One region of the Bacillus sp. PK3-067 genome, then DNA from elsewhere that is predicted to be linked to it. Evidence: a T-box and tRNA genes for the amino acid it is inferred to sense, from the RefSeq annotation. Region 1 holds a T-box; the other holds one or more tRNA genes.
The links. The T-box of region 1 lies ahead of tyrS (tyrosine--tRNA ligase). A T-box ahead of a tRNA ligase gene usually reads a tRNA of that ligase, here a tRNA-Tyr.
Positions count from the first base shown of each region.

Region 2: it has a tRNA-Tyr gene. The T-box ahead of tyrS (tyrosine--tRNA ligase) is inferred to sense a tRNA for this amino acid. The anticodon was not compared.

Region 1 is NZ_CP096490.1:5,000,418-5,015,806, forward strand. It holds gene M1D73_RS25885 (alanine/glycine:cation symporter family protein) at 74-1,504, opposite strand; gene M1D73_RS25890 (NAD(P)-dependent oxidoreductase) at 1,809-2,447, shown strand; gene M1D73_RS25895 (putative mucin/carbohydrate-binding domain-containing protein) at 2,492-6,295, opposite strand; gene M1D73_RS25900 (thioester domain-containing protein) at 6,868-7,788, opposite strand; gene M1D73_RS25905 (aldo/keto reductase) at 7,898-8,737, opposite strand; gene M1D73_RS25910 (MFS transporter) at 8,754-9,917, opposite strand; gene M1D73_RS25915 (winged helix-turn-helix transcriptional regulator) at 10,291-10,635, shown strand; gene M1D73_RS25920 (DUF1641 domain-containing protein) at 11,070-11,510, shown strand; gene M1D73_RS25925 (NAD(P)/FAD-dependent oxidoreductase) at 11,555-12,733, shown strand; gene tyrS (tyrosine--tRNA ligase) at 12,924-14,186, opposite strand; T-box leader at 14,243-14,458, opposite strand; gene murB (UDP-N-acetylmuramate dehydrogenase) at 14,556-15,389, opposite strand, start outside.
Region 2 is NZ_CP096490.1:522,572-537,960, reverse strand. It holds gene M1D73_RS02850 (PrkA family serine protein kinase) at 1-1,371, opposite strand, end outside; gene M1D73_RS02845 (sensor domain-containing protein) at 1,757-3,826, opposite strand; gene trmL (tRNA (uridine(34)/cytosine(34)/5-carboxymethylaminomethyluridine(34)-2'-O)-methyltransferase TrmL) at 3,954-4,442, opposite strand; gene M1D73_RS02835 (amidase domain-containing protein) at 4,501-5,388, opposite strand; gene queG (tRNA epoxyqueuosine(34) reductase QueG) at 5,433-6,575, opposite strand; tRNA gene M1D73_RS02825 (tRNA-Gly) at 6,775-6,848, opposite strand; gene M1D73_RS02820 (DsbA family protein) at 6,964-7,614, opposite strand; gene M1D73_RS02815 (transglycosylase domain-containing protein) at 7,802-8,578, opposite strand; gene M1D73_RS02810 (NUDIX hydrolase) at 9,072-9,533, opposite strand; gene M1D73_RS02805 (YebC/PmpR family DNA-binding transcriptional regulator) at 9,680-10,399, opposite strand; gene M1D73_RS02800 (DUF3884 family protein) at 10,751-11,071, shown strand; tRNA gene M1D73_RS02795 (tRNA-Leu) at 11,282-11,363, opposite strand; tRNA gene M1D73_RS02790 (tRNA-Cys) at 11,374-11,444, opposite strand; tRNA gene M1D73_RS02785 (tRNA-Gly) at 11,459-11,533, opposite strand; tRNA gene M1D73_RS02780 (tRNA-Gln) at 11,539-11,613, opposite strand; tRNA gene M1D73_RS02775 (tRNA-His) at 11,677-11,752, opposite strand; tRNA gene M1D73_RS02770 (tRNA-Trp) at 11,772-11,845, opposite strand; tRNA gene M1D73_RS02765 (tRNA-Tyr) at 11,853-11,936, opposite strand; tRNA gene M1D73_RS02760 (tRNA-Thr) at 11,947-12,022, opposite strand; tRNA gene M1D73_RS02755 (tRNA-Phe) at 12,041-12,116, opposite strand; tRNA gene M1D73_RS02750 (tRNA-Asp) at 12,126-12,201, opposite strand; tRNA gene M1D73_RS02745 (tRNA-Met) at 12,205-12,281, opposite strand; tRNA gene M1D73_RS02740 (tRNA-Val) at 12,308-12,383, opposite strand; tRNA gene M1D73_RS02735 (tRNA-Glu) at 12,388-12,462, opposite strand; tRNA gene M1D73_RS02730 (tRNA-Ser) at 12,480-12,571, opposite strand; tRNA gene M1D73_RS02725 (tRNA-Asn) at 12,574-12,648, opposite strand; rRNA gene rrf (5S ribosomal RNA) at 12,657-12,772, opposite strand; rRNA gene M1D73_RS02715 (23S ribosomal RNA) at 12,873-15,389, opposite strand, start outside.

The DNA.
Region 1 (15,389 bases):
CTCTCACCCTTTTCATCATTTACTACAACAAAAAAGGCGAGCATCGAATTTACCTCGATGCTCGCCTTTTCAATTACACTGCTTTTTCTTTATCTGTTACCACTTGCTTATCCCAGCACTCTGTATTCGTTAAACCAGGAATAGAATCTGCACTGAAGACTGGATCTTTCCCTTGTTTCTTTTGCCTTACATAGTCTGTTAATGCCGCGTACGCAAATCGGCCAAGAAGTGTAATCGCAATTAAGTTCGTGATTACCATTAGACCCATAAATAAGTCTGCCATATTCCATACAACTTGAAGCGTCGCAACAGAACCGAATAATACCATTCCAACTACCGCAATACGGTAAATTGTTAACCACGTTTTGCTTTGCTTAATAAATTCAATATTTGTTTCACCATAATAGTAGTTTCCTAAAAGAGAACTAAATGCAAATAAGAAAATAATAATCGCTAAGAAGCTACTTGCCCATGGGCCGATTTGTGAGCTTAATGCATTTTGCGTTAATTCAATACCTTCTAAATTCGTTGCTTTATATGCACCAGAACATAGTACGATAAATGCTGTTGATGTACATACTAAGAATGTATCTACTAAAACGCCGATCGTTTGAATAAAACCTTGTTTTGCTGGATGCGTTACATCAGCTGTTGCTGCCGCGTTCGGCGCACTACCCATACCTGCTTCGTTCGCAAATAATCCGCGCTGAATACCATATTTCATCGCAGCACCGATACCGCCACCTACAGCTGAATCTAAACCGAATGCACCTTTAAAGATTTCCGTAAACACATCTGGTATTAAATAGAAGTTTTTAATGACAACAAAAATAGCTACCGCAATATAAACAAGCGCCATTGGCGGAACAATCATTTCCGACATACGTGCAATACTTTTTACACCACCAAAAATAATAACCGCAACTAATGCAGCTAATACAATACCAACAATATAACGCTCTAAACCAAATGCATTTTCAAACGCTAATGTTACTGTATTCGCTTGTACTGAGTTAAAAATTAAACCATAACTAACTGTAATAAGGATAGAAAACCAAATTCCCATCCAACGTTTATTTAAACCTTTTTCCATATAATAAGCAGGACCACCACGGAAGCCACTGCCATCTTTTACTTTATAAATTTGGGCAAGCGTACTTTCTACGAAACTTGAAGAAGCCCCGATAATCGCAATAACCCACATCCAAAATACAGCTCCAGGTCCTCCCATAGATATAGCTAATGCTACACCAGCTAAGTTACCGATACCAATACGAGCTGCTGAACTCATACAAAACGCTTGGAAAGAAGATACACTACCTTTTTTACGCGTCTTTCCAGTTAATCCATCACTCATTAGTCGAACCATTTCCCCTAAATGAGTAATTTGTACGAATTTCAATTTAATAGAAAAATAAAGACCTAAACCAATTAACATCGCAATAAGAATATATGACCAAAGAATTGTATTTGTTGATGAAATAAATTGCTCTAAAATATTCATACAATTAACCCCTCCTTTTCTCCATAAAACGAATTATATTTAAAAAACATTCAAAAATCAACATTTTTCGACAATTTGCAATTTCCAAATATTAGCCAGGTTCACAGTAACAATGTCCTTATGACTGACTACCCTCCCTCTAACTGTGCATACTAAAACAAAAAATAAATTCACAAACAACCCTATTGACAAAAATACCAACCTGTAACTATAATGATTACAACGGGTTGTAACAAACCTAATTACAACAAATTCATTTACTTTCAGATATACAATTTAACAAAACACTTTGGAGGGATTTATTATGAAAATCGGAATTATCGGAGCAACTGGTAAAGCAGGAAGTCGTATTTTAAAAGAAGCATTGGATCGCGGACATGAAGTAACTGCAATCGTAAGAAACGCTGCAAAAATTACAGAAGAAAACGTAAAAGTTTTAGAAAAAGACGTATTTTCTCTTACATCTAACGACTTGCAAGCATTCGATGTAGTTGTAAATGCATTCGGTGCTCCAGCAGGACAAGAACACCTTCACGTAGATGCAGGAAACGTACTAATTGAAGCGATGAAAGGTGCACCTAACACAAAATTACTTGTAGTTGGTGGCGCTGGAAGCTTATTTGTAGACGAAGAGAAAACAACACGTGTATTTGAGACACCAGGTTTCCCAGGCGAATACCTTGCAACAGCTCAAAACCAAGGTAAAAACTTAGAAATCTTACAACAAACAAATGATATCACTTGGACATTCATCAGCCCTTCTGCACTATTCGCATTAGGAAAACGCACTGGTTCTTATACAGCTGGTAAAGACAACCTGCTTGTAAACTCAAAAGGTGATAGCTACGTAAGTTATGAAGACTTCGCAGTTGCAGCACTTGATGAAATTGAAAATCCAAAACACGTAAACGAACGCTTCACAGTAGTATCTGAAGCTGAATAATAAAAAAATCTCGTAAAACATTATGTTTTACGAGATTTTTCTTATTATTGCACTTGCTCTAATCCATTTTGAGTAATCTTAAAGGATATTTTTTGCCCCTTCATCGCATCCTCTTTTTTAACTAACTCATTCTTTTTATACCAATTCAAACGACTCGGTTCCGCATGGTATACTTTCAGCACATCTCCATACTCAAATGCCGTTCCATTTACTTGCCCAGCAAAATTCTTTGAAGTCTCTTGTCCTTCTGCCGTTACATGCTTTTTCTTATTTCCATTTTGATCATAAATCGTAAGGCCTATATACTGCTCATTTACAAAGCGATAATGAATCTCCTCATTTGTAAATGTTGCATGTAATTTCTTTTCAGCATGGTTTAACGTAACAATTGAACGTGTAACATCGGACACACCTTGATAGACTAGACTATCCCCATATGTCACTTCTACAGGAACTTCCGTCACCTTCTTATTTCCAAATCGATCTTTCGTTTCTACTTTCACTTTTTGCTGACCAATTTTTGTCGTATCTATTTCCCCTACAAAACCTACTACTTCTCCACCCTGTACTTCAACAAAGTTCTTCGCGTCTAGCGTTTCGCTATTTGTTCCGATTACTACTTGCTGCGGATTTGCTTTTACTGTTTGCTCACCGTCTAATCTTTCAAATCCATTTTCAGTTATTTTGAAGACTAATTCCTTTATCTCTTTACTTTTTCCTTCGCCCACATATACATCTTTTTGATACCAATGTAAACGAGAAGATTCCGCATGATATACTTTCACTACATCTCCATACTCAAATGCAATTCCATTTACTTCCTTAGCAAATTCTTGCGTATTCTCTAAACCTTTTACTGCTATATTTTTCTTCACTCTTCCTTCTTTATCGTACAATGTGAATTCAAAATACTTTTCATCTTTAAAGTAATCATGAATTAGGTTCTTTGTATCTGTCGCACTCAGTTTTTTCGTATCATGATGCAAAGTTACAATTGATTTCAAGTCACCATCTCTATAGCTCAGCCCATATACAAGTAGGCTATCTCCATATGTTACTGTTAGAGGAACTTCTGTCACTTTCTTATTTCCAAATCGATCTTTCGTTTCTACTTTTACTTTTTGTTCACCGATTTTTGTTGTATTTGGTTTTTCTACAAATCCAACTACTTCTCCATCTTTTACTTCAACAAAGTTTTTTGCATTTATTTTCTCTACATCTGTTCCGATTACTACCTTCTGTGGTACTGCCTTTACCTCTTGTAAAGTTTCCATTCTTTCAAAGCCTTTTTCAGTTACCTTGAAGAATAATTCTTTTTCTACTTTCGCCTTACCTTGGCCAGCAAGGCTATTATTTTGATACCATTTCAAGCGGTCCGGTTCTGCATGGAATACTTTTACTACATCACCATATTCAAACTGCATTCCACTCACTTGCTCCGCAAATTTCTTTGAAGTTTCTTGTCCTTCCGCTGTTACACGCTTTTTTGTGTTCCCATTTTGATCATATAGCGTAATCCCCATATACTCTTCATTTACATAACGATAATGAACAGGATTACCTGTAAACGTTGCGTGCAGTTCCTTTTTATCATGTTGCAATGTTACAACCGAACGTATTGCATTATCATTAGCATGAAATACTAAACTATCTCCATAAATTACTTCAAGCGGCACTTCTGTTATCTTCTTATTTCCAAAAGCATCCTTCGTCTCTATTTTTACTTTTTGTTCTCCAATTTTTGATGTATTTGGTTTTTCTACAAAACCAACCACTTCTCCATCTTTTACTTGTACGAATTCTTTCGGATCTAGTTTGTCTACATCCATTCCGACTACTACTTTTTGCAGTTTCGCCGTCACTTCTTGTAAACTATCTTTTAATTCGAACCCTTGCTCAGTTATTTGGAATAATTTCTCTTTTTTATTTTTAACTTTTCCTTGATCTACAAGTTCGTTATTTTTAAACCACTTCAAACGGCTTGGTTCTGCGTGGAATACTTTTATTACATCACCATATTCAAAATCCAATTCATTTAGTTCCATCGCAAATCTTTTTCCCGTTTCTTGTCCTTCTGCTGATACACGTTTCTTTTCAATCCCATTTCGATCATATAGCGTTAAGCCCATATATTCTTCTTTTTCAAAACGGTAATGTATTTCATTATTAGTAAAGTTTACATTTAATTTCTTCTTATTGTGGTGAAGTGTCACTGTCGACATTACATCATCTGAAAGTCCTTGAAAAACTATACTGTCATCATAAAATCCGTTAACTTGGACAGGAATTGAATTTTTATTTCCTTTCTCATCCCCAATTTCTACTAACACTTCCTGTTTCCCATTCTCTAATTTAGGCCATACAATCTTTCCTGTTACTTTTACATTCTCACCTAAATTTCGAACAAGCTTACTTGCTTCATTCTCGTCAGAATCTGTACCAACTAAAAGATTTTGTACTTCATTAGCAGGTTCACCATACGGAACCTTATACAGTTCAACTTGCTTCTCACGAATATCATTACTATCTGTAGCTTTCCAGATTTCCTTTTCTAATTTAGGTAACTTTGATTTTTCTATTTTCTCTCTAATATCATCATTTGGTGTTAATCCCCACTCCTCAAAGAAAGGAATTAAATTTTGCCCTGCCACTTTTGATGTCATATAAATAAATAGCTGCTTTTTCTCTTCATCAGAATGAGGCATTTCACTCTGAGGTAACAAACGATAAGCTTGATGTAACCTAGGATAAAAATGTTCTCCATACACTACATTTAATTGCCAAAACATTGTAAGAGGATTAATGTCATCAATGAATCTTTCTGCTTTAGGCTTCTCTAAATACTCAAATGAGTTTTTATAGTGCTCATCCATTTCTAATTGATTCCCTAACGCCTTTTGAACAGCTAATGAGTAAATATTTACTGTTACTTCCCTTACTTTAGACCACTTCCACGGTTCTTGCTGATGTAAATGACCAACTTCATGCCACGGTCCCCATCCATCCTTCTCAAGTACCTCTATATCTAAAACTCTATTCATTGCAGTTGGAATATATCCTGTATGATAATGTTTCGCAAACATAAAGTCCCCTTTAGCAGGCTTCCGTTTTTCAACAAACTGAACATAATGAGTTGGAGATTTTGCAACCCCAACACTGTCCTCAGATAATCCTGCCACTGCGTTTTCTAAACGGATAATCTTATCATGCAATTTCATTAAATCTGTTGGATCCGTATTCTTCATATATTTCTGCACAGAATCGTAAGTAGTAGTAATTAAGCTTCTCTCACCTTTTAATTCAACTGCATAAGGATCCTTATATTTTTTTAACATTTCATCCCAATCTTTTTTCGTATGCTTACCTAAAATAAATAAAGGAAAGTGACTACCACCATTTGTAACGGAAGCTGTTACTTCTCCTTCGTTATTCATATTATAAAAATATAAAATACCGCCTCTTGAAGATGAAATAACATTTTTTCCTGGTTTTAAATCAAACTCCTCTGGGTCCTTTTCATCATAAGATCTCGTTCCAATAAAAGCTTGGATAGACTGCGTTCCTTTTATGTCAATTGTAATCTCTTCATTTGGCTCTGCATAAATTCCAGTCGGTTCATTAGCGGAAAGTTTCCAAGTAACTCTTAAACGATTATTTTCTTCTTCTACGCTACCTTTCCCCGGCAACTGAAATACTCTCTGCTCAAATTTATTCTCTTCCAACTGCCCGCCCTTATTCTCTTCCAAAGGCGCCGCATATCCTTTTGATGCTTCGAAAGCTACTGGTGATAATAATGTAGATATACATATACCTGCTACTAATACCCTACTCTTTTTCTTCTTTGACATAATCTGTGTCCCCTGTCCTTTTTTTAGACAAACCATCCTATATATTCGTTTAATGAAAAATCCTATTATCTTTATAAAAACATTTAACGAATAGACTAACACCTCGCGCACCTGTATCTATTACTACCGCATTTCCCTCCATGTATTCGCTTTCTTACATTGTACAATTTTTATGTAATATCCCCTCCTCACTTCTCTCTATTTGTGATGAGTTCTCTTGCTACATAAAAAAGAGAATAGTAAAAGATATTTTTCAGTATTGTCATCTATACATCTAAAAATATGAACAACAATAGAGTTTTACATTTTCTTCATATATGACCATCTATAGGTAGTTTTTCCAACTGAATTGTACACGCTTTACACTTTGTTTGATAGCCTCTCTAATTAGAATAATGTTACAATTTCGTGAATAAAATCCATTTATTGTAACGTTTAGATTTCTCCATATTTTATTATTTTTAAATACTTCTTCAAACGTTAAAATAGTGTTTCACTCGATTAATTATTATCTTGATATATCTTTAAAGAATTCATATGAAAAAGCATTGGCATATACCAATGCTTTTTCATTATCTCTTTTGATTCGGTTTATGCGGTTCATTTGGAGTATATGGCTTATTTGGTTTATTTGGAGCCTCAGCCTTTTTCCAACTTACCGCTAACTCTGGACTTGTTTTTTCTTCACTACGCTCAAGTAATACTACTGCATTTTGAATAGTCGGTGTACCTTTATGCGCAATCCCTTGTAATTTCGTTAAATTTCCTGATACTTTAAAGCTAAATCCACCAGCTGGTGTTTGTTTCGGAATTAAAATGCGGAACTTTTCTCCTACATTAAATTCTGTTTTTGTTTCGCCTTTTTCATTTGCAAATTTCACGCCCGCTGGTGCACCTGTTGCTTGCACTTTATACGTTCCGCTTTTTGCATTTGTTTCTACTGTATATAAGCCTGTTTCAAAGAAATCATTTTTTAAGACTGCTTCTTGTTCTTCTGTAGGAGTTACACTCATCGTAATTTCTTGTAGCTCTTCGCTAGCGTTTGCTTTTGCAACGATATCTTTTGTTACTTTCTCTACATTTTTATTTCGGAAATCTAAATCATTAACATCAATTTGTTTTAACGCATTCCATACTGCAAGCTGCGTTGCGTAATGCGCCTCTCTCCAATCAGATACCCCTAATTCTTGTGGACTCTTTTGTGGATATCCATTCAATAGTACACGGTACACATTAATATCCACTTTCCCCATTTCCGGTAAATCTTGACCGCTTGGAGATTTCAAATCTACATTTAAGCAAAAAGCAATTTTGCCATCTGCCGTTTTAATAAGCTCTGTTCGAATTGGCTTCTTCTTGGACTTACTATAACTCCAATTCATTTCATACTTTGTATGGTCCATCACTTCTGCGAATGCTTTTTGAAGTGGGAATAACACAAATAAAACACTTAAAAACATAGCTAAAAGTTTGAACGATTGCTTTATATTCATGTTTACAGCCCCTTAATAACAAACTTAATACTAAGTAGTATTTATTTAGAAACTATTTTTATGCACAAAAAAAGAGTGCTTTTAAGCACTCTTTTTTCTTACCTTAATCTTAGAAATCGAAGTTATCAGGATCTGGACCAACGCGATGATTTTGATTTAACGCATCGATTTTTTCCATATCTTCTTTCGTTAATTCAAAGTTAAATACATCAGCGTTTGCAATAATACGGTGTTCTTTCGTTGATTTTGGAATTGTGATTACTCCATTTTGAAGATCCCAACGTAAAATAACTTGAGCTGTTGTTTTACCGTGTTTCTCAGCAATCTCTTGTAATGTTTCGTTATCTAATAATTGACCTTGCATTAGTGGTGACCATGCTTCCATTTGAATACCTTGTTCTTTACAGAAAGCTTGTAGTTCTTTTTGTGTTAAACGAGGGTGGTATTCTACTTGGTTAATCATTGGTTTAATTTCTGCATCTTTCATTACATCTTGTAAGTGATGGATTTGGAAGTTACTTACACCAATTGCACGTACGCGCTTTTCTTTATAAAGTGTTTCTAGCGCTCTCCATGTATCTTTATATTTTCCTTCTGAAGGCCAGTGAACAAGATATAAATCTAAATAATCTAGTCCTAATTTTTTTAGACTCTCTTCGTATGCAGCGATTGTTGTTTCATACCCTTGATCTGCGTTCCATACTTTTGAAGTAATAAATAATTCTTCTCTTGCAATACCAGTCGCTTCAATACCTGCACGAATTCCTTCACCTACAGCTTTTTCATTTCCGTAAATTGCAGCTGTATCGATGCTGCGGTATCCTGCTTTAATTGCTGATTTTACAGCTTCTACAAGTTCTGGTCCTTCTTCTACTTTAAATACACCTAAACCGAACCAAGGCATTTCTACACCGTTATTTAATACTGCTTTACTTTGTAAGTTTTTCATTTTATTTTCTCTCCTTTTATTTTACTTGATCTCTTTTTTCTAATGTCATGCTCCACGCTGTTAAAATAACAGCGGCTACTACCATAAGGCCACCTACCCAAGCAGTATGGATTAATCCTAATGAATTCGTTACAAGGCCACCTATATAAGAACCTAAAGCGATCCCTCCGTTAAATGCGGCAATATTAATTGCTGAAGCAACATCAACCGCACTCGGAACAAAGCGCTCTGCCAATATAACTACATATACTTGTAGCCCCGGAACATTCATAAATGCGAATAGTCCCATGAAAATAATTGTGATTAATCCAGCTACTTTAAATGGCGCTGTAAATGTTAAAACAAATAATATAATCGCTTGAATCAAGAACATGTAAAATAGCGCTCGAATCGGATTATGATTCGATAATTTTCCGCCGACCATATTCCCTATCGCAATTGCGATTCCATACACTAATAAAATGATAGTAACAGTACTTGCTTCAAATCCTGTTACTTCTTGTAATAACGGAGATAAATACGTAAATGTTACGAATGTACCGCCGTATCCAAGTGCAGTAATAATGAAAACAAGTAATAGTCTTCCATTTTTAATTAATTTAAATTGATCACGAAACGATACAGGTACACCATTTTTTAAATTAGATGGGACGAGTATACTGTTTGCGATGAAAGCAATAATTCCAATTACAACAATCGCCATAAATGACGCTCTCCAGCCAAATTGTTGACCGATAAATGTTCCAATTGGCACACCAGTAATAGTCGCAACTGTTAATCCAGTAAACATAATCGCAATTGCGCTAGCACGTTTATTCTCTGGTACGATTGCAGCTGCAATTGTAGATCCAATTGACATAAACACACCATGTGCAAACGCAGATACAATTCTTGCAATAATTAATACAGTGAAGCTTGTTGCTACCGCCGCAATGCCATTACCAATAATGAAAATAACCATAATCCACATTAATAATGTCTTTCGCGACATACTAGCCGTTAACGCCGTTAAAACAGGAGCTCCTACCGCTGCTCCTAACGCATATAAGGAAACCGTTAAACCGGCTGTTGTAACCGAAACATTTAAATCTTTTGAAATAGATGGTAGTAAACCGACACTAATAAACTCGGTCGTACCAATCCCAAACGCACTAATTGCTAGCGCTAATAAAGCAAACATACTTCTTCGGCTCGTCTGAGCTTCCGAAGATGGTACTGTATATGAACTCAATTGAATTCCTCCTTATTACAAGAAATCCAATCATAATAGTATGATAAAAAGGCCCTTTTATCTTCTAAAAAATATATTTCATACTTACAAATGCTATTATGAATGGTTTCATTCCTTTTTTGAAGAACGCACTTTAAAGTACGATAGGCACTAAAAAGTAACATAGTCACTTTTTGGTACCGTACTACTCATTTGCCTCTTACATGTGCTATTATGAAACATATTTAACATGATAAAAAGTACGTACTTTAAAGTGCTATAGGTACTAAAAAGTAACATTTGTATGATTTAACTTATTTTACTCACAAAGGGAGGATTTCATATGAAGAAATACAATATTCCTGTAGAGGCGACTTTAGAAGTTATCGGCGGCAAATGGAAAGTTGTTATTCTTTGTCACTTAACGAAAGGTACAAAGAGAACGAGTGAATTAAAACGCTCAATGCCTGGTATTACACAAAAAATGTTAACGCAGCAATTACGTGAATTAGAAGACGACGGCGTTATTCAAAGAAAAGTATACAATCAAGTCCCGCCAAAAGTAGAATATTCTCTTACCGATTACGGTTGGTCTTTAGAATCCATTCTTGATTCTCTTTGTTCTTGGGGCGAATGCCATCTTGAAAAAGAAGGTAACACATCGATGCTAATTGCGGAAGGTGAATAATAGGAAAAAGGAAAAACGAACATGAATTTGTTCGTTTCTTCCTTTTTTTCTTTATATATATGTACATTTCTAACTGGAACAAAATATTTTATACGCTTTCATACCTTGTCAGCACTACGTTATACACTCAATATCAAATAATTAGGAATCATTTTTATGTTAACATAGGTGTATATAGTATATAATATAGGATATATATTATATACACTTTCCGGTAACGGAGCTTTTCCATTATGCGGACAAGCCATGTATCGGACAGTTCATAAATAATAAGTAAGACGTTATGGTTTTAGATTTATGTTTGCAGCTTACTTGCTGTCATAAATTTAAAGGCATTTTATTGTGTTTTGTGAAACTTTGTATAAAGTTTCGTAACCGTTTACTATCTTACTTATAAAAAATAAGAGTATTGCTATCGTAAAGGAGAATTGGAGATGCCAGAAACTATGACTCAAACAAAGCCAGAACAAGAAACTGTACAAATTTCTGCTAGCCAAGGACAACTTGATGTACTTGATCAGTTGTTAAAACCTGAGGTACAAGAATCATTAACAACACTAGTAGAACAGCTTCCAAAATTAACTGAGCTTGTTAACATTTTAACTAAGTCTTATGACTTCGCTCAAACTGTTGCTACTGATGAAGTATTAAAAAGCGACACTGTTGGTGCAATCACAGAGCTTGTAGAACCTGTAAAAGATACAGTGAAAAGCATGGCTGCTACTGCAATCGAAGCGAAAGATCGTGCTGACGAAAGCAACGAAGTTATCGGCCTGTTCGGTCTATTAAAATTATTAAAAGATCCACAAGCACAAAAAATGTTCCGCTTTGTGAACGCATATCTTCAAATTAGTGCAGAACGTAACAATAAATAAGTTAACTTATAACAACAATTAGTAAAGACGGGGGATATCATACTATGTCAAAACAAATTGTCATCTTAGGCGCTGGTTATGGCGGTCTTCTTGCCGCTTTAAACGTACGTAAATATTACAGTAAATCAGAAGCACAAGTTACAGTGATTAACCAATACCCAACGCACCAAATCATCACTGAACTACACCGCCTTGCAGCTGGTAACGTGTCTGAGCAAGCAGTTGCAATGCCACTTACAAAGCTTTTCAAAGGTAAAGATATCGATCTTAAAATCGCAACAGTTGAGTCATTCTCAGTTGATAGCAAAGAAATCAAACTAGCTGGCGGCACTACTTTATCTTACGATGCACTTGTAGTTGCTTTAGGAAGTAAAACTGCTTACTTCGGTATTCCAGGACTAGAAGAAAACAGCATGGTATTAAAATCTGCTGCTGATGCAAATAAAATCTACAAACACGTTGAAGACCGTATTCGTGAATACGCGAAAACGAAAAACGAAGCTGATGCTACAATCGTAATCGGTGGTGGCGGATTAACTGGCGTTGAGCTAGTTGGTGAGCTTGCTGACATTATGCCTAAACTTGCAAAAAGCCACGGCGTAAATCCAAAAGAAGTGAAACTTCTTCTTGTTGAAGCAGGTCCAAAAATCCTTCCAGTATTACCAGACCACTTAATCGAACGTGCAACTACTAGCCTAGAAGCGCGCGGCGTTACATTCTTAACTGGTCTTCCTGTAACAAACGTTGCTGGCAACGAAATCGACTTAAAAGACGGTCAAAAACTTGTTGCTAACACATTCGTTTGGACGGGCGGCGTACAAGGTAACCCATTAATCGGTGAATCAGGTCTTGAAGTTAACCGTGGACGTGCAACAGTTGATGCATACCTACAATCTACTTCTCACAAAGACGTATTCGTTGCTGGAGACAGCGCTGTTGTCTTCGCTCCAGACGGACGTCCATACCCACCAACTGCACAAATCGCTTGGCAAATGGGTGAGTTAATTGGATACAACTTATACGCAGCACTAGAAGGCAAAGCATTCGAAGAGTTCGCACCTGTAAACTCTGGAACACTTGCTAGTCTAGGACGTAAAGATGCGGTTGCTACAATTGGAGCAAGCAATACTCCACTTAAAGGCTTACCAGCATCATTAATGAAAGAAGCAAGTAACGTTCGTTACTTATCACACATTAAAGGTCTATTCAGCTTAGCTTACTAATCTGAATATAAGCCCGAATCATGCCCTGCATGGTTCGGGCTATTTTTATCCGTAATTTTCTCTAACTTATTTATTCGGCAGAAGAATCGTATAACCCTTTTAATTATCTAAATTTACTGATTATTTTATGTCCAAATTGTGTATACGAAAAGATGGAAGTATTCTTCCTACTCCCATCCTTTCACACAAACTATTCGCCTAACTTCACAAGACTGTAATTCTTCTTCCCTTTACGGATAATAATAAATCGTCCATCAAATGAATTTTCTACAGTAACATCTGTACCCACATCTGTTACTTTCTCACCATTCATAGAAATCGCTCCGTTATTAATATCTTCACGCGCTTGTCGTCTAGATGGTTCAATTCCTAAATCAACTAGCCATTCTACGATGTTTTTCGTCTCTTTTGAAGACTGAAATGTTGGCATTTCTTTAAAGCCTTGTTCAATTTCATCAGCTGTTAACGATTTAATATCTCCGCTAAATAACGCTGCTGTAATTTTCTCAGCTTGCAGGAACGCCTCTTCTCCATGAACAAATTTCGTCATTTCTTCCGCTAATACTTTTTGCGCTTCACGTTTATGAGGTTCCGCTTCTACCTTCGTTGCTAATTCATCAATACGCTCTTTCGTTAAGAACGTAAAGTATTTCAAGTATTTAATTGCGTCACGGTCATCTGTATTTACCCAGAACTGGTAAAATTCAAACGGTGTCGTTTTTTCAGGATCAAGCCAAACCGCACCACCCGCTGATTTACCAAACTTCGTACCGTCCGATTTTAATAATAACGGAATCGTTAATCCGAATACTTTCGCCTCATGACCTTCTAACTTACGAATTAAATCTAAACCACTCGTAATATTTCCCCATTGGTCACTACCACCAATTTGCAGTTGAACATCCTCTTTCGTGTATAAATGATGGAAGTCCATCGCTTGCAAAATTTGGTACGTGAATTCCGTGAAAGAAATACCTGTATCCAAACGGCTTGCTACAATATCCTTCGCTAACATGCTATTGATGCTAAAGTTTTTCCCGTAATCACGTAAAAACTCAATAATATTTATTTCATGTGTCCAATCATAGTTATTTACCATCTTCACTTCGCTATTTCCACCAAAATCAAATAGCTTTTTCATTTGTGCTGTTAACGCATCTACATTATGCTGAACCACTTCTAACGTTTGAAGTTGACGCTCTGATTGTCGTCCACTCGGATCACCAATTGTTCCTGTTGCCCCGCCAATTAAAATAACAGGATGATGACCAGCTAATTGGAATCTCTTCATCATCATAAACGGAATCAAATGTCCGATATGCATACTATCACCAGTCGGATCAACTCCGCAGTATAGTGAAATCTTTTTCTCTTCTACTAGCTTACGTAAGCCTTCTTCGTCAGTCTGTTGATTAACGGCGCCGCGCCATTCTAATTCATCAATAATATTCATCTTTTGTCATCCCCTTTATTTTTTAAAAACAAAAAAGCCCCTATGTCTACGATAGACATAGGGACGATTATTCACCGTGTTACCACCCAGTTTGTATAAATAGCATAGCTACTCATACCACTCTTAGCAATAATATCGATTGCCAGTCCGCTTAGCATTACCTAAGATACTCCAGAGTGTAATTCACAAGTTTGTTTGTGCTAGGTTCCAGCAACCCCTAGCTCTCTCGTTAACAGTGACAAACTGCTACTGGGCTCTTTCAACGTATGTTATTTGTTAAATTATTAGCCATTATATTGAATTGAAAACAAATTGTCAACAATACCCAAATATTATTTTAAAATAATTCATATCTTCATACGTATTTCTTTATTCCTTATCTTCTCCAATAATCCTTACTTCTCGCTCCAACTTCACGCCAAATTTCTCTTCAACTGTCTTTTGTACGAAGTGAATTAAATCGATGTAATCTTGTGCTGTTCCGTTATCAACATTCACCATAAACCCAGCGTGTTTTAAAGAAACTTCTACTCCACCAATTCGCTTACCTTGTAGTCCTGAGTCTTGAATTAACTTACCAGCAAAGTTATTTGGTGGGCGCTTAAATACGCTACCACATGAAGGATATTCTAGAGGCTGTTTTGACTCACGTTTAAACGTTAAATCATCCATTTTTGCTTTAATTTCTTCATGTACACCTTCTTCAAGTTCAAATCTCGCTTCAAGAATAATGTAATGGTTGTTTGCAAATACACTCTTACGATATCCAAATTCAAATGCTTCTTTCGTCAAAGTACGTAGCTCTCCATCACCTGTCATTACGACAGCTTCTGTTAATACAAACGAAATTTCACCGCCGTATGCACCAGCATTCATATATAATGCTCCGCCAACTGAACCTGGAATACCACAAGCAAACTCAAGACCCGTTAAGTTATGGTCTAAGGCAATACGTGATACGTCAATAATTGCTGCACCACACTGTGCTACAATCGTCGTTCCTGTTACAGTAACACCTGTAATATGAATTAAACTTACTGTAATCCCGCGAATTCCACCATCTTTAATAATGACATTCGATCCATTTCCTAAAAACGTAACTGGAATATTATATTCGTTCGCATATTTAATAACTTCTTGAATTTCATCATAATTTGTAGGCGCAACAAAAACATCTGCTTTTCCGCCAACTTTAATATGCGT
Region 2 (15,389 bases), 950 kb from region 1:
GTAACGTTCACGGTCTTCATTACTAATGGATGGATGCTGATCTAGCCCATCTTTTAAAGATCTAAGTACATCTAACGCGTTAATAGATGGTACCTCTTTTCGAATGATTGTAGACGAAATTCGGTTAATGACATAACGAGGATCAATACCCTTCATACCTTCATCTTGATATTCGCGTTGTAATTCTTCTACATCAATCGCATTATAACCTTCTACCGTTTCTCCATCATACAAACGCATCTTTTTAATTAAATCAATATCCGGACGCTTCGGATCTTTTAAACGAGTTAAAATAGTGAACATTGCTGCAACGCGAAGTGTGTGTGGTGCAATGTGAACATTCGATACATCACTTTCACGAATCATTTTTTCATAAATATGTTCTTCTTCACTTACTCGTAAATTATAAGGAACTGGCATTACAATAATTCTTGAGTGCAATGCTTCATTTTTCTTATTTGCTATAAATGAGCGATACTCTGTTTCATTCGTATGCGCTACAATTAATTCATCTGCTGAAATAAGCGCAAATCTTCCCGCTTTGAAATTCCCTTCTTGCGTAAGCGATAATAAGTGCCATAAAAACTTCTCATCGCATTTTAACATCTCTTGGAACTCCATCATTCCTCGGTTTGCCTTATTTAATTCTCCATCAAATCGATACGCACGCGGATCTGATTCTGAACCATATTCTGCAATCGTAGAAAAGTCCAGACTACCTGTTAAATCTGCAATATCCTGTGATTTTGGATCAGACGGGCTAAATGTACCAATCCCTGTACGGCGATCTTCAGAGAAGAAAATACGCTCTACAACTACATCCTCAATTCTTGATCCGTATTCTTGCTCTAAACGCATGACATTTAGTGGTGATAAATTCCCTTCAATTCTAACCCCATACTCATCAAAGAAATCATCTCGTAAATGATGTGGAATTAAATGCAGTGGATCCTCGTGCATTGGGCATCCTTTAATTGCAAAAATTGCTCCGCGATCTGTTCTTGAATATGTTTCTAATCCTCGTTTCAACATTGTAACTAACGTTGATTTCCCTCCACTAACAGGACCCATTAATAATAAAATTCTTTTTCTAACATCTAATCGTTTTGCAGATGGATGAAAATATTCCTCTACAAGACGTTCTAGAGCATCCTCTAATCCAAAGAGCTGATTACTAAAGAAGTTATACTTTCTTCTACCATCAACTTCTTCAATTCCAGCGTCTTTTATCATATTGTAAATGCGAGAGTGTGCTGTTTGAGCCACCCATGGTCTTTCTTTCACAAGCTCCAAATACTCCGCAAACGTACCTTCCCATTGTAAACGTTCTTCTGCTGCTCGATGCTGTTCAATCTTTTTTAGAATATCCATTATAGCTCCTCCCCCATCTCCTTGTTCAATCGGATTATTATAAAAGGTATGCTAGGATGTCCTTAAACATTCTTTAAATCAAAACGAAATATATAATAGCACGCTAAAATTCTCTCCAAAATTCAAAGAAAATTCTGTATAATATAGGTATTAACATTTTTACACTGCTATTCATTATAAATAAATTCTTTTCTTCTAAGAACCTTACATACATTTTGGATAATAAATAAAACTCATAAACCGAAAACAGTAAGGAGGATATTAGTATGAAATTATTATTAATTTTAGGTGTATCACTCACATTTCTTACAGCTATTTTTACATCCGGTTACAATGACAAACCAGGTACACATAAAAAATGATGTGCTTTTAGCACATCATTTTTTTATTTATAATACATATTTTCCATATCATATTTGGATAGTGGTCGGCTATAATAATAACCTTGTACAAGCTTCACATTCTTTTCTTTCAAAAACTGTATTTGCTCCTTTTTTTCTACTCCTTCTGCAATTATATTCAATTCTAAAGTATGAGCTAAATGAATAATTGCAGCTGTAATATTCGTATCACGTTCATCTATATGTATACCTTCCATAAAAGAACGATCAATTTTTAAAGTATCAATTGGATATGTTTTTAAATAACTTAAAGATGAATAGCCTGTTCCAAAATCATCTAAATGAATCTTTAAATTTTGTTCTTTTAATTGTAGTAACACTCTCTTTGATATATCTTTATGTATAAGAGCTCCTTCTGTAACCTCTATCGCTAATAAATGAGCTGATACATTGTACTTATTTAAAGCCCGTGTAATCATCTCTATTAATGTAATAGAACGAAAGTGTCTAGCTGAAATATTAACCGCAATTGGGACCACTTCATATCCTTTATTTAACCATTCGCGCAGTTGCTGACACACTTGATTTACTACCCATTCATCGAGCTTAATAATAAATCCTGTTCTTTCTGCCAACGGAATAAATTGGTTTGGAGAAACAAATCCTAATTCCTTATTCTCCCACCTTATTAAAGCTTCCATACTAGCTATTTTTTTCGTTTCAATATTAATTTGTGGCTGATAATATAAGAAAAATTCATTTTTTTCTATAGCACGATGTAACTGGTTTTCTATTATAAACCTTTGTTCACGCTCACAGTCTAATCCACTACAATAAAAATGATAATGTCCTTTTCCTTTTTCTTTTGCTTTTTCTAAAGCAGCATCGACCCTCTGAAATAGTATTTTTTCATCTTCTCCATCTGCTGGAGCCATTACAATTCCAATTGATGCACTTAAATATACATCTTCTTCTTCGATTACAAAATATTCACTAATATTTTTCAGTATGCTTTTTGCAACTTCCTCTACATATTCTTTCGTTATATTTTCTATCAACATAACAAATTGATCATCGTGTTCTCTAAATAAGTGCATACCTTCTATTTTTAGATTGCTTAAACATTCTGTAACTTTTTGTAATACTTTATCTCCCTCTTTATGACCAAATGTATCATTAATACGATGAAACTCATCTAAATCTATAAATACAAGCGCAAAATTTACACTCTCATTTAAAAAAGTATTTAACTTATTTGTACATGAAATTCTATTCATTAATCCCGTTAACTGGTCATAGTAAGCTAAATATTCTGTTCGCATTTCGTTTAATACTTGCCTTGTAACATCTCTCGTAACAATATAAATCCCAACAATTTCACCGTTCACAATAATCGGGATAGTTCTCAAAGAAATATATAGCTCGTACCCTTCTTTATGAACATATTTCTTTGAAACAATTTGTTTTGCTTTTCCTTGCATCGATCCCTTAAATATAATTTGAAAATCTTTTTCATATTCTTTATTAATGAATTCAAAAATAAATTTATTATTTAATTCCTCATACCGGTATCCAAATATTTCATACGTTGCCGGATTTGCATATGTAACTCTCCCTATAGAATCTATAGATATAATTGAGTCATTATTATATTCCAGTAACGACTTAAATAACATTTGTTTTTCCTCTATCTTTGTCTTCTCCTCAATTTGAGCTGTAATATCTCTTGTAATACAAATAACAAATTGACATATTCCTTCTTCGTCGCAGACAGGATTAAGTGAAGATTCATAATGTATCTCACCTTTTGGTAAATTGACTACATCACAAAAGGTGTGTGCTTTCGCTTCTCTCACTACTTTTGCATATTGCCTTTGCAATATCCCCGCTATATCTTTTGGTAATACTTCTGCAAAAGTTTTTCCATAGCACTCTTCGCTTAACCTAGCATAATCCATTCCTATTTTATTCACATACATATATTGAAACGTTTCATTATCAATAACTTTCAATATGAATACTAAATCTTGAATAGCATGTAATAATCCTTGTCTAATTAAATCCATATCTATCATACTTAAAAAGGTATTTTGATTACTATATTCTTCCTTCATATTTATCTCAACCCGTCTTATCTATTTTTAATCATATATCCCATTCTATATGATTATGTCCTCTCTTTTAAATGTATGATTATATATTATTTTTATTTTATAAAAAAAAGTCGCCATATGGCGACTTTTAATAAACGATTTCTAAATCTAATCCAGGGTAATTTTGTTGACGGAACGCTTCATAAATTAAAATTGCTGCTGTATTAGATAAATTTAATGAACGTACTTTATCTGTCATTGGAATACGTAAACAATGATCAAAGTTTTCTTCGATTACATTAGCTGGTAAGCCGTTTGTTTCTCTTCCAAATACAAAATAGTAATCCTTCTCACGCTTGCTATAGTCAAACGCTGTATGAGCTTTCTCGCCATACTTTGTTAAATAGAAGAATTCACCGTCTTTATTTTTTTCATAAAATTCTTCAATTGAATCATAATACGTAATTTTTACGTGCTGCCAATAATCTAATCCTGCACGCTTTAACATTTTATCATCCGTTGAAAATCCAAGCGGTCTAATCAAATGTAATTCTGTTCCAGTTGCTGCACAAGTACGAGCAATATTCCCTGTATTTGCTGGAATTTCTGGCTGATATAAAACAACATGTACTCCCACGCGATATTCACCTCTGTTTTTTGTCTACTACGTATTATACCACTTGAGCGAAAAATCTCTACCCATTAATAATATGAAAGAATTTATATTTCATTTGTGGTGTATATTTACTAGAGTCTTCATAGTTCCAATAACGTCGACGGCTATTCGCTGAATGTGCATTTACAAGCGGCATACCATCTGCATCTTTTGCTACTACAATCGTCGTATGATTCCATCTTCCGTCATCCTCGAAATCATAAGCAATGACATCTCCAAGAATAAGTTCTTCTGGCCTCTCTACCGCCTCTGCTCGAAGTCCTGTTGTAGCACCTGACAAATACCAATAAAAAGAATGTGCAACAGCCCAGCTCCAACTCCACTGATTCTCCCTTTGCCACCATCCTTTACGAATATTAGGATACCCGTTCATAGATACTTCTCCAGTATGAAGACATTGAGAAATGAAATTCGTACAATTATCAGGGAAATTACGATACATAGGATTCCGGTCATCCCACCAACGCTCTGCATATTTCACTGCCTCTAAACGATTATACTGATAAGAACCGTACTTCTCTTTCGTAATATCCCTTTCTAATGTCTCACCCATTCTAATTTCTTCTGACACTTCAATAGCAGAATCGCCTATAATTCGACTATTATTTAAACAAACTCTTCGTTTTAATTGTTCCTCTTCAATATAAAATAATTCTTTATGCTTAATTAAATATTTAAAATGTATTTGATAATCAATTTCTTGATGGTCATTACTATTTAATTGTCTAATGAAAGAAACATCCGCAGTTGCTTTCACTATATGTGCACTACGCCTTTGAAACAATTGTTTCTTTCTCAGTGCCATTTGTAGTAAATCCTCAGCAATACCATCCACATTCGTTCTTTTCTCCGTTATATATGCTAAAAATTGTTGTACTTGGTTTTCAATCTTCGTTTTTACAACCATTCTGTCTCCCTCCCATATTACAATATGAAAAAGGGAAATATTATCTACTCTTTTTTCTGTGCTAACAATTCAAGCCCGCGATTCATTTCATGAAGCACTTCTTCATCTTTCTCACGTTCCATCGCTTTCTCAATCGCTTCGCCTACTCCATCTCCGCCAATTTTCCCAAGTGCCCATGCTGCCGTTCCGCGTAGTACCGGTCTTGGGTCATCTTTCATAACACCAATTAAATCTGGAATTGCCGATGCTTCTTTAAAATGTGCTAATGCTAAAATCGCATTTCTTTGCAGTGGTTTTTTCCCTCTCCATGACCCTGACATAATCCCATATTTCTCTTTAAAATCACGATTACTAATTGTTAAAAGTGGCGTTAATAATGGTTTAACTAGCTCAGGATCCGGCTCCATCTCAGGATGATTATGAAAATCCATTCCTTTGTTTTTCGGACAAACAGTCTGACACGTATCACATCCATATATGCGATTTCCTATTTTATCGCGATATTCTTCAGGTAGGAATCCTTTCGTTTGTGTTAAAAACGCAATGCACTTCTTCGAATCTAACTGTCCCCCCTGTATTAAAGCACCGGTAGGGCAAATATCGATACATTTCGTACAGCCTCCGCATTGATCTTCTATCGGCTTATCTGGCGGGAATGGAACATTTGTAATCATTTCCCCTAAGTATACGTACGAACCAAATTCAGGTGTAATAATAGAGCAGTTTTTACCGCTCCATCCAATACCAGCACGCTCTGATACAGCTCGATCACTTAATTCACCTGTATCAACCATGGACTTCACTTCTATATCGGGAAGTTTTTCAATTAAATATGCCTCTAATTTTTGCAAACGATCTCGTAAAACAAGATGATAATCTTGTCCCCAAGAAGCACGACAAAAAATCCCACGGCGTTCTCCACGCTTACTTAATGGTGCATTTTTTAATTTTGAAGGATATGCTAAAGCAATCGCAATAATTGATTTAGCACCCGGTAATAACAGTTGCGGATTCGTTCTCTTCTCTATATCAGGCTCTTCAAATCCAGATTGATAATTTAATTGTTGTTGCTGGATTAAGCGCTGCTTTAATTCCTCAAAAGGAGAAGCGCTCGCAAAGCCTATTTTATCTATGCCAATTGTTTTACTATACGCAATTACATCTTGCTTTAATTGTTCAAAATCCACTCTTAATCGCCTCCTCAGATGAATCCACCCCTTATGTAACCACTCTATTGGTTAGTAATTCACGTTTGGAATACTATCATTTACTTCTATTTTCGCATGTAATTATATTTTTCAAACATTAAAAAACGCAATGCCTCGTTTATCTCGGAAACGAAACACTGCGTTGATCACAATTTATAGAAAAACTTTTAATAAAATTTGGAGCGGGTGAAGAGAATCGAACTCTCGACCAGAGCTTGGAAGGCTCTTGTTTTACCACTAAACTACACCCGCAAATATGAATTACATATAAGATATTAGAATAACTTATGTAAAATAGTATAGCATGTAAAAAAAGTAGAGGCAAGAATTTTATCGAAAAAAGTCGAAAAAGTGATGAGAGACCTCATCACTTTTTCAATTCTTTATCAATTGCCTTCTTCATACTATCAAAATCAGGATTTGCAAGATTTCCGTTTACATATACAGAAGGAGCACCTTGAACTTTTAATTTTTGAGCACGATCTGAATCTTTACTTACTTTTTCTTTAATGTCTTTACTGTGTAAATCTTTCTTAAATTGCTCTACATCAACTTTTGGAAGTTTCTCTTTCACAATGCTAAGAAGCAAATCTTCTGTAATCCATTCTTCCGTATCTTTCTTTTGATTTTGATAAATCTCATCATAGAAAATCCAGAATGAATCTTTATCTTGTTTATAAATTGCTTCACCAGCTGCTGCACCTAAATCTGAGTCTTTTCCGATAAATGGGAAGTTAATAAAATATAACTGCACTTTGCCTTTATCAATATACTCTTCTTTTAATCGAGGTAATACTGTTACATCCCAAGTACGACAAGCAGGACATTTAAAGTCTCCAAATTCAACTACCTTAACTGGAGCATCATCTTTCCCTAAAGATTGTTGCGTAGAATAAGCAAACATCTCATTCCCTTTATCTTTTTTGTCATTTATGATGCTATACGCAATTGTTCCAATTACAATCAATACTGCGATAGAAAAAACTATACCAAGAGCCATGAGTTTATTTGATTTCATATACATTCCTCTTTAAATTCATATTCTGTATACAGCATTGTACACAATACACATAATATCAACACTTATATACGTCACGCAATGAACACGCTCACATAAATTACAAAAACACAATAATTGTGACGATATTGTGTCACAATTTGTCACAATTTATTCAAAAAAAGAAGCTCCTCTATAGGAACTTCTCTTAACTTACTGCTTTTTTACGCGCGCTATTTAACATCGACTGCTCTATTTTTATATCATGACGAATTACCAATTTCTCACTAACTGCTTGAACATACTCATCATGGCTTATATAGCCTTCTTTCTCCATTAGTCTCAAAACGACATTACGTCTCTCTACTGCTTTATCATAATTTTGGGCAGGTGAGTAATAAGCAGGTGCTTTTACTACAGCAGCCATCATTGCACTTTCAGCCAACGTTAATTGGTTCACCTTTTTACCGAAGTAAAGGTTTGCTGCTTTTTCAATTCCCCATGCTCCTTCTCCATAATAAATATTACTTACATATAATTTTAATATTTCATCCTTCGTAAATGTGCGTTCAATTTTTTTCGTATAAAAAATCTCTTTCCACTTCCGAGAAAATGTACGTTCATTCGTTAAAAAGGCATTTTTAGATAGCTGCTGTGTAATTGTACTTCCTCCTTGCACGACACCACCAGCCTTTATATTCTCAACAGATGCCCTAATAATTGCTATATAATCTAAACCGTTATGATGATAAAATCTTTTATCTTCTGTCGCAATAAATGCATGTGTTAATGATTCTGGCACCTCTAACTTAGCCGGTACATGTAATTTACTAATATCACTTTTCTCAATCATTACATTTCCAATGAATAATAACGTACAACTTAACAATAATAATAATATAATGGCTTTATAAAAAAGTTTAGTCATTGGATTTAATGCAACTTTTTGATGATAGTTCACCCTAGATAATACTCGTTCTTTCATCTTGAACACCTCTTTTCCACACAGCATATAACTCTTACTTTAAGAATACATTGTTGTAAAAAAATATCCCATCGATTTCTCTTACACGTACCTTACATCATTGTAAGGTATAAAGTGAAACTTTAATCGGCCCTCATTAATCAAGCTTACTGCCCAGCAAATAGTTGGATAAAAAAGTATTGTATCACAGTCTTTTTTTATCTACTATTCATCTGAAATATTGAATATAGGTTATGTTAAAGTACGAATAACCAATAAAAGAGAAACCCTTAAGACTATTATATTTTCACTTTACACTTTAATTATATCATCTACAAATATATATACTTTTGACTATCTAGTAATCTAAATGTATATAACATATAGATTTATTATACAGAACAAACGTTCCCTGAATCAATACTAGTGCTATTATTATTTTGACCTTTTTCTTAAACAGTATACAAAAAAAGAGTAGTGATTCGAATGTATCTCAAATCGGCTACTCTTTTCTTTACAATCTTCCTATTAAATTATACGGCTGTACTTCCCACGTTTCATACGGAATAAAATGTGTTGCTCTCATTGCATCAAGCGTTCTGGATTTCATATGAGGACGCGTTATATACTCATCTATGTTCTCTTCATTTAACTCAACAAATTTAGCCTCTTGTATTTCTTCAGGTTGAATTTTTATTTCACCACTTATATATGCTACTTTAAAAACAACAGCTAGAATATGCATAGAAGTATTATAATAAACGCCTGTAATTCCGATAGGCTTCACCGTTAACCCTGTTTCCTCTTTTATTTCCCTACAGACAGCTTGATCGAGCGCTTCGCCTTCTTCTACCTGTCCTCCTGGCAACTCCCACGTATCAGCTCGCCAGTGCACTTTTGTTAATAACACTTCATTTTTTCCATTTGTTAAATAACCGGCTACAGCAACGATATGCTTTGGTGTCTTATGTTCCATATTAAGCCTCCTAGAGATAATGAATATTTTATATATCCCTATAATCATATTCCCTACCTACAACAAAATACCTTTAATACTTCATCACCTTAATTAACTTCATAAAAAAGACCCTATCCGCTAAGCGAAAAGGGTCATCTATCGTATTACTCTCCTAAGTCTACGTTGTGATAAACTTGTTGAACATCTTCTAAATCTTCTAATGCATCAACCATTTTCTCAAATTGTGCTTGAGCATCTTCAGGAAGTGTTACATCACTTTGTGCAAGCATTGTTAATTCTGCAACTGTAAACTCCTCAACGCCAGCACCTTTAAGTGCAGATTGTACTGCATGAAATTGATCTGGTTCAGCATACACGATAACAGAATCTTCTTCTTCTAGAATGTCACGTGCATCTACATCTGCTTCCATTAAAATTTCAAGAACTTCATCTGATGTTTTACCTTCAAGGCCGATAACAGCTGTCGCATCAAACATGTAAGCTACAGAACCGTTCACACCCATATTACCACTATTTTTGCTAAATGCAGCTCGTACATCTGCTGCAGTACGGTTTACGTTATTTGTAAGTGTATCTACAATAACCATAGCTCCATTTGGTCCGAATCCTTCATAACGAAGCTCGTCATAATTTTCTTCTGAACCGCCTTTTGCTTTTTCAACTGCACGATCAATAATTGTTCTTGGAACATTGTATGTTTTCGCACGCTCTAATACAACTCTTAGTGCTTGGTTTGATTCTGGATCTGGCTCGCCTTGTTTTGCTGCCACATAAATTTCACGCCCAAATTTCGCGTATATACGGCTTGTATTTGCATCTTTTGATGCTTTTTTGTCTTTAATATTGTTCCATTTACGGCCCATACTTTCCACTCTCTTTCCCGTTTTAAATCTACATAAAAATATTAATATGAAATATAATGTGTGTTCAACACATTTTTAAAAGAAATATAAAAAGTTCATTTTTGATTCATATTACAGACATAATATAAATCACTATCATTTTGTTCTTTCGACAAGTTATATTATACATGAATTCCTACGTTTATTACGAATTTTAGAAGCACATAGTATAATTTAACAAAAAGACTCTAACATTTCTGTTACAGTCTTTTTATATTGCCAATAAAGATTTCCATATTATTCCCATAATTGTTTTCTATTGTTGTATAATAAAAATAGGAAAAAATTTGAAGAAAAGATGGAGGGTGAATTATGACACATTCCAAAGACAAAAAATCACATGCTTTTAAAGGAATAGGAGAGAAGTTAAACCCAACTATCTATCAAGTGAGATTCATGAAATTAGATGAACCAATTCGATTTGAGTCGTTTCCTGAATTAAAGGAATTAGGAGACTGGTTGAGTACTTCAACGCACATGTGGTCATGCCACTCAACTATGTACAAATACAACAGAGAAGAGTTTGAAAAGAAGTTCTTAGAAATTACGAAATTAACAGCTGATCATGTACTAATATCTACTGGTGGCGTCGGATTTAACTTCATGTCACCAGGTTGGAGAAATTCTCTATAAAATAATGAAATTATATAAAGGGATAAAAATTTATCCCTTTATTGTTTTGTAGCTTTCCCCAACTGTATCGCATGTACTAAATGAATAAGTTTACCTTAATCATTTATAACCATTTCACCAACACACCATTTTTGCTTATTTTATAGTATGATGAAAACATAAAAAGACTCTACACATTTGGTGTAGAGTCTTTTATTACGCCGTTCATGATACCGATGGTCGGGGTCGAACCGACACTCCCGAAGGAACACGATTTTGAGTCGTGCGCGTCTGCCAATTCCGCCACATCGGCACAAAAGAAAAGGCGGCAACCGGATTTGAACCGGTGATAAAGGTTTTGCAGACCTCTGCCTTACCACTTGGCTATGCCGCCATATTAAATTTTATTGGAGCGGAAGACGGGATTCGAACCCGCGACCCCAACCTTGGCAAGGTTGTATTCTACCACTGAACTACTTCCGCAAAAATGGCTGGGCTAGCTGGATTCGAACCAGCGCATGACGGAGTCAAAGTCCGTTGCCTTACCGCTTGGCTATAGCCCATCGAATTCTTACTTAATTATATGTAAGTATCCATTAGATTATTTGTAATTTTTAAAATAAAAATGGGGCGACTGATGGGAATCGAACCCACGAATGCCGGAGCCACAATCCGGTGCGTTAACCACTTCGCCACAACCGCCATGTTGTGTAAATATATTTGGCAGGGGCAGTAGGAATCGAACCCACACTGGAGGTTTTGGAGACCTCAGTTCTACCTTTAAACTATGCCCCTATGTAAATGGTGGAGGGGGGCAGATTCGAACTGCCGAACCCGAAGGAGCGGATTTACAGTCCGCCGCGTTTAGCCACTTCGCTACCCCTCCGAAACTTACATGGTGCCGGCTAGAGGACTTGAACCCCCAACCTACTGATTACAAGTCAGTTGCTCTACCAATTGAGCTAAGCCGGCGTATTTTATTAAAATAAATGGTGGCTCGGGACGGAATCGAACCGCCGACACGAGGATTTTCAGTCCTCTGCTCTACCGACTGAGCTACCGAGCCTTATTAAAATGGCGGTCCCGACCGGGGTCGAACCGGCGATCTCCTGCGTGACAGGCAGGCATGTTAACCACTACACCACGGGACCATTTGGTTGCGGGGACAGGATTTGAACCTGCGACCTTCGGGTTATGAGCCCGACGAGCTACCGTGCTGCTCCACCCCGCGATAATACTATTCATATAAAATTTATATGGTGGAGGATGACGGGATCGAACCGCCGACCCCCTGCTTGTAAGGCAGGTGCTCTCCCAGCTGAGCTAATCCTCCAAAGTGGTGACCCGTACGGGATTCGAACCCGTGTTACCGCCGTGAAAGGGCGGTGTCTTAACCACTTGACCAACGGGCCAAATATTATAAATCCTATGGCGGAGAGCAAGGGATTCGAACCCTTGATACGCTTGTGACGTATACACGATTTCCAATCGTGCTCCTTCGGCCAACTCGGACAGCTCTCCAATGGCTCCGCAGGTAGGAATCGAACCTACGACCGATCGGTTAACAGCCGATAGCTCTACCGCTGAGCTACTGCGGAATAATATTGCCTGGCAACGTCCTACTCTCACAGGGACAAGGTCCCAACTACCATCGGCGCTAGAGAGCTTAACTTCCGTGTTCGGTATGGGAACGGGTGTGACCTCTCTGCCATCATTACCAGACATTATTCTTTTGAGACAATCATTATTATAACTTATTTACTTTAAAAGTCAACAAGTTTTTTATGTTCTCTCAAAACTAGATAACATTGCTACATATTATATGGTTAAGTCCTCGATCTATTAGTATTCGTCAGCTCCACATGTCACCATGCTTCCACCTCGAACCTATCAACCTGATCATCTTTCAGGGATCTTACTAGCTTACGCTATGGGAAATCTCATCTTGAGGGGGGCTTCATGCTTAGATGCTTTCAGCACTTATCCCTTCCGCACATAGCTACCCAGCTATGCCCTTGGCAGAACAACTGGTACACCAGCGGTGCGTCCATCCCGGTCCTCTCGTACTAAGGACAGCTCCTCTCAAATTTCCTACGCCCACGACGGATAGGGACCGAACTGTCTCACGACGTTCTGAACCCAGCTCGCGTACCGCTTTAATGGGCGAACAGCCCAACCCTTGGGACCGACTACAGCCCCAGGATGCGATGAGCCGACATCGAGGTGCCAAACCTCCCCGTCGATGTGGACTCTTGGGGGAGATAAGCCTGTTATCCCCGGGGTAGCTTTTATCCGTTGAGCGATGGCCCTTCCATGCGGAACCACCGGATCACTAAGCCCGACTTTCGTCCCTGCTCGACTTGTAGGTCTCGCAGTCAAGCTCCCTTATGCCTTTGCACTCTACGAATGATTTCCAACCATTCTGAGGGAACCTTTGGGCGCCTCCGTTACACTTTAGGAGGCGACCGCCCCAGTCAAACTGCCCACCTGACACTGTCTCCCGGGTCGATAAGACCCGTAGGTTAGAATTTCAATACAGTCAGGGCGGTATCCCACCAGCGCCTCCACCGAAGCTAGCGCTCCGGTTTCAATGGCTCCCGCCTATCCTGTACAAACTGTACCAAAATTCAATATCAGGCTACAGTAAAGCTCCACGGGGTCTTTCCGTCCTGTCGCGGGTAACCTGCATCTTCACAGGTACTATAATTTCACCGAGTCTCTGGTTGAGACAGTGCCCAAATCGTTACACCTTTCGTGCGGGTCGGAACTTACCCGACAAGGAATTTCGCTACCTTAGGACCGTTATAGTTACGGCCGCCGTTTACTGGGGCTTCAGTTCAGAGCTTCGCTTACGCTAACCCCTCTCCTTAACCTTCCAGCACCGGGCAGGTGTCACCCCCTATACTTCGCCTTACGGCTTCGCAGAGAGCTGTGTTTTTGCTAAACAGTCGCTTGGGCCTATTCACTGCGGCTTTCCGTTAAGAAAGCACCCCTTCTCCCGAAGTTACGGGGTCATTTTGCCGAGTTCCTTAACCAGAGTTCTCTCGCACACCTTAGGATTCTCTCCTCGCCTACCTGTGTCGGTTTGCGGTACAGGCACCTTTTATCTCGCTAGAAGCTTTTCTTGGCAGCGGGGAATCAAAGACTTCGCTCCATAAGGAGCTTCCCCATCACAGCTCAGCCTTTACGATAAGCGGATTTGCCTACTTATCAGCCTAACTGCTTGGACGTGCACAACCAATCGCACGCTTCTTCTATCCTTCTGCGTCCCTCCATTGCTCAAACGATAAAGAGGTGGTACAGGAATATCAACCTGTTGTCCATCGCCTACGCCTGTCGGCCTCGGCTTAGGTCCTGACTAACCCTGAGCGGACGAGCCTTCCTCAGGAAACCTTAGGCATTCGGTGGACGGGATTCTCACCCGTCTTTCGCTACTCATACCGGCATTCTCACTTCTAAGCACTCCACCAGTCCTTCCGGTCTGACTTCACTGTCCTTAGAACGCTCCCCTACCACTGATACCATTGGTATCAATCCGCAGCTTCGGTGGTGTATTTAGCCCCGGTACATTTTCGGCGCAGAGTCACTCGACTAGTGAGCTATTACGCACTCTTTAAATGGTGGCTGCTTCTAAGCCAACATCCTAGTTGTCTAAGCAACTCCACATCCTTTTCCACTTAATACACACTTTGGGACCTTAGCTGGCGGTCTGGGCTGTTTCCCTTTTGACTACGGATCTTATCACTCGCAGTCTGACTCCTAAGGATAAGTCATTGGCATTCGGAGTTTGACTGAATTCGGTAATCCGATGAGGACCCCTAGTCCAATCAGTGCTCTACCTCCAAGACTCTTACACTTAAGGCTAGCCCTAAAGCTATTTCGGGGAGAACCAGCTATCTCCAGGTTCGATTGGAATTTCTCCGCTACCCACACCTCATCCCCGCACTTTTCAACGTGCGTGGGTTCGGGCCTCCATTCAGTGTTACCTGAACTTCACCCTGGACATGGGTAGATCACCTGGTTTCGGGTCTACGACCACGTACTAAACGCCCTATTCAGACTCGCTTTCGCTGCGGCTCCGCCTCTTCAGCTTAACCTCGCACGGGATCGTAACTCGCCGGTTCATTCTACAAAAGGCACGCCATCACCCGTTAACGGGCTCTGACTATTTGTAGGCACACGGTTTCAGGATCTCTTTCACTCCCCTTCCGGGGTGCTTTTCACCTTTCCCTCACGGTACTGGTTCACTATCGATCACTAGGGAGTATTTAGCCTTGGGAGATGGTCCTCCCAGATTCCGACGGAATTTCACGTGTTCCGCCGTACTCAGGATACATTC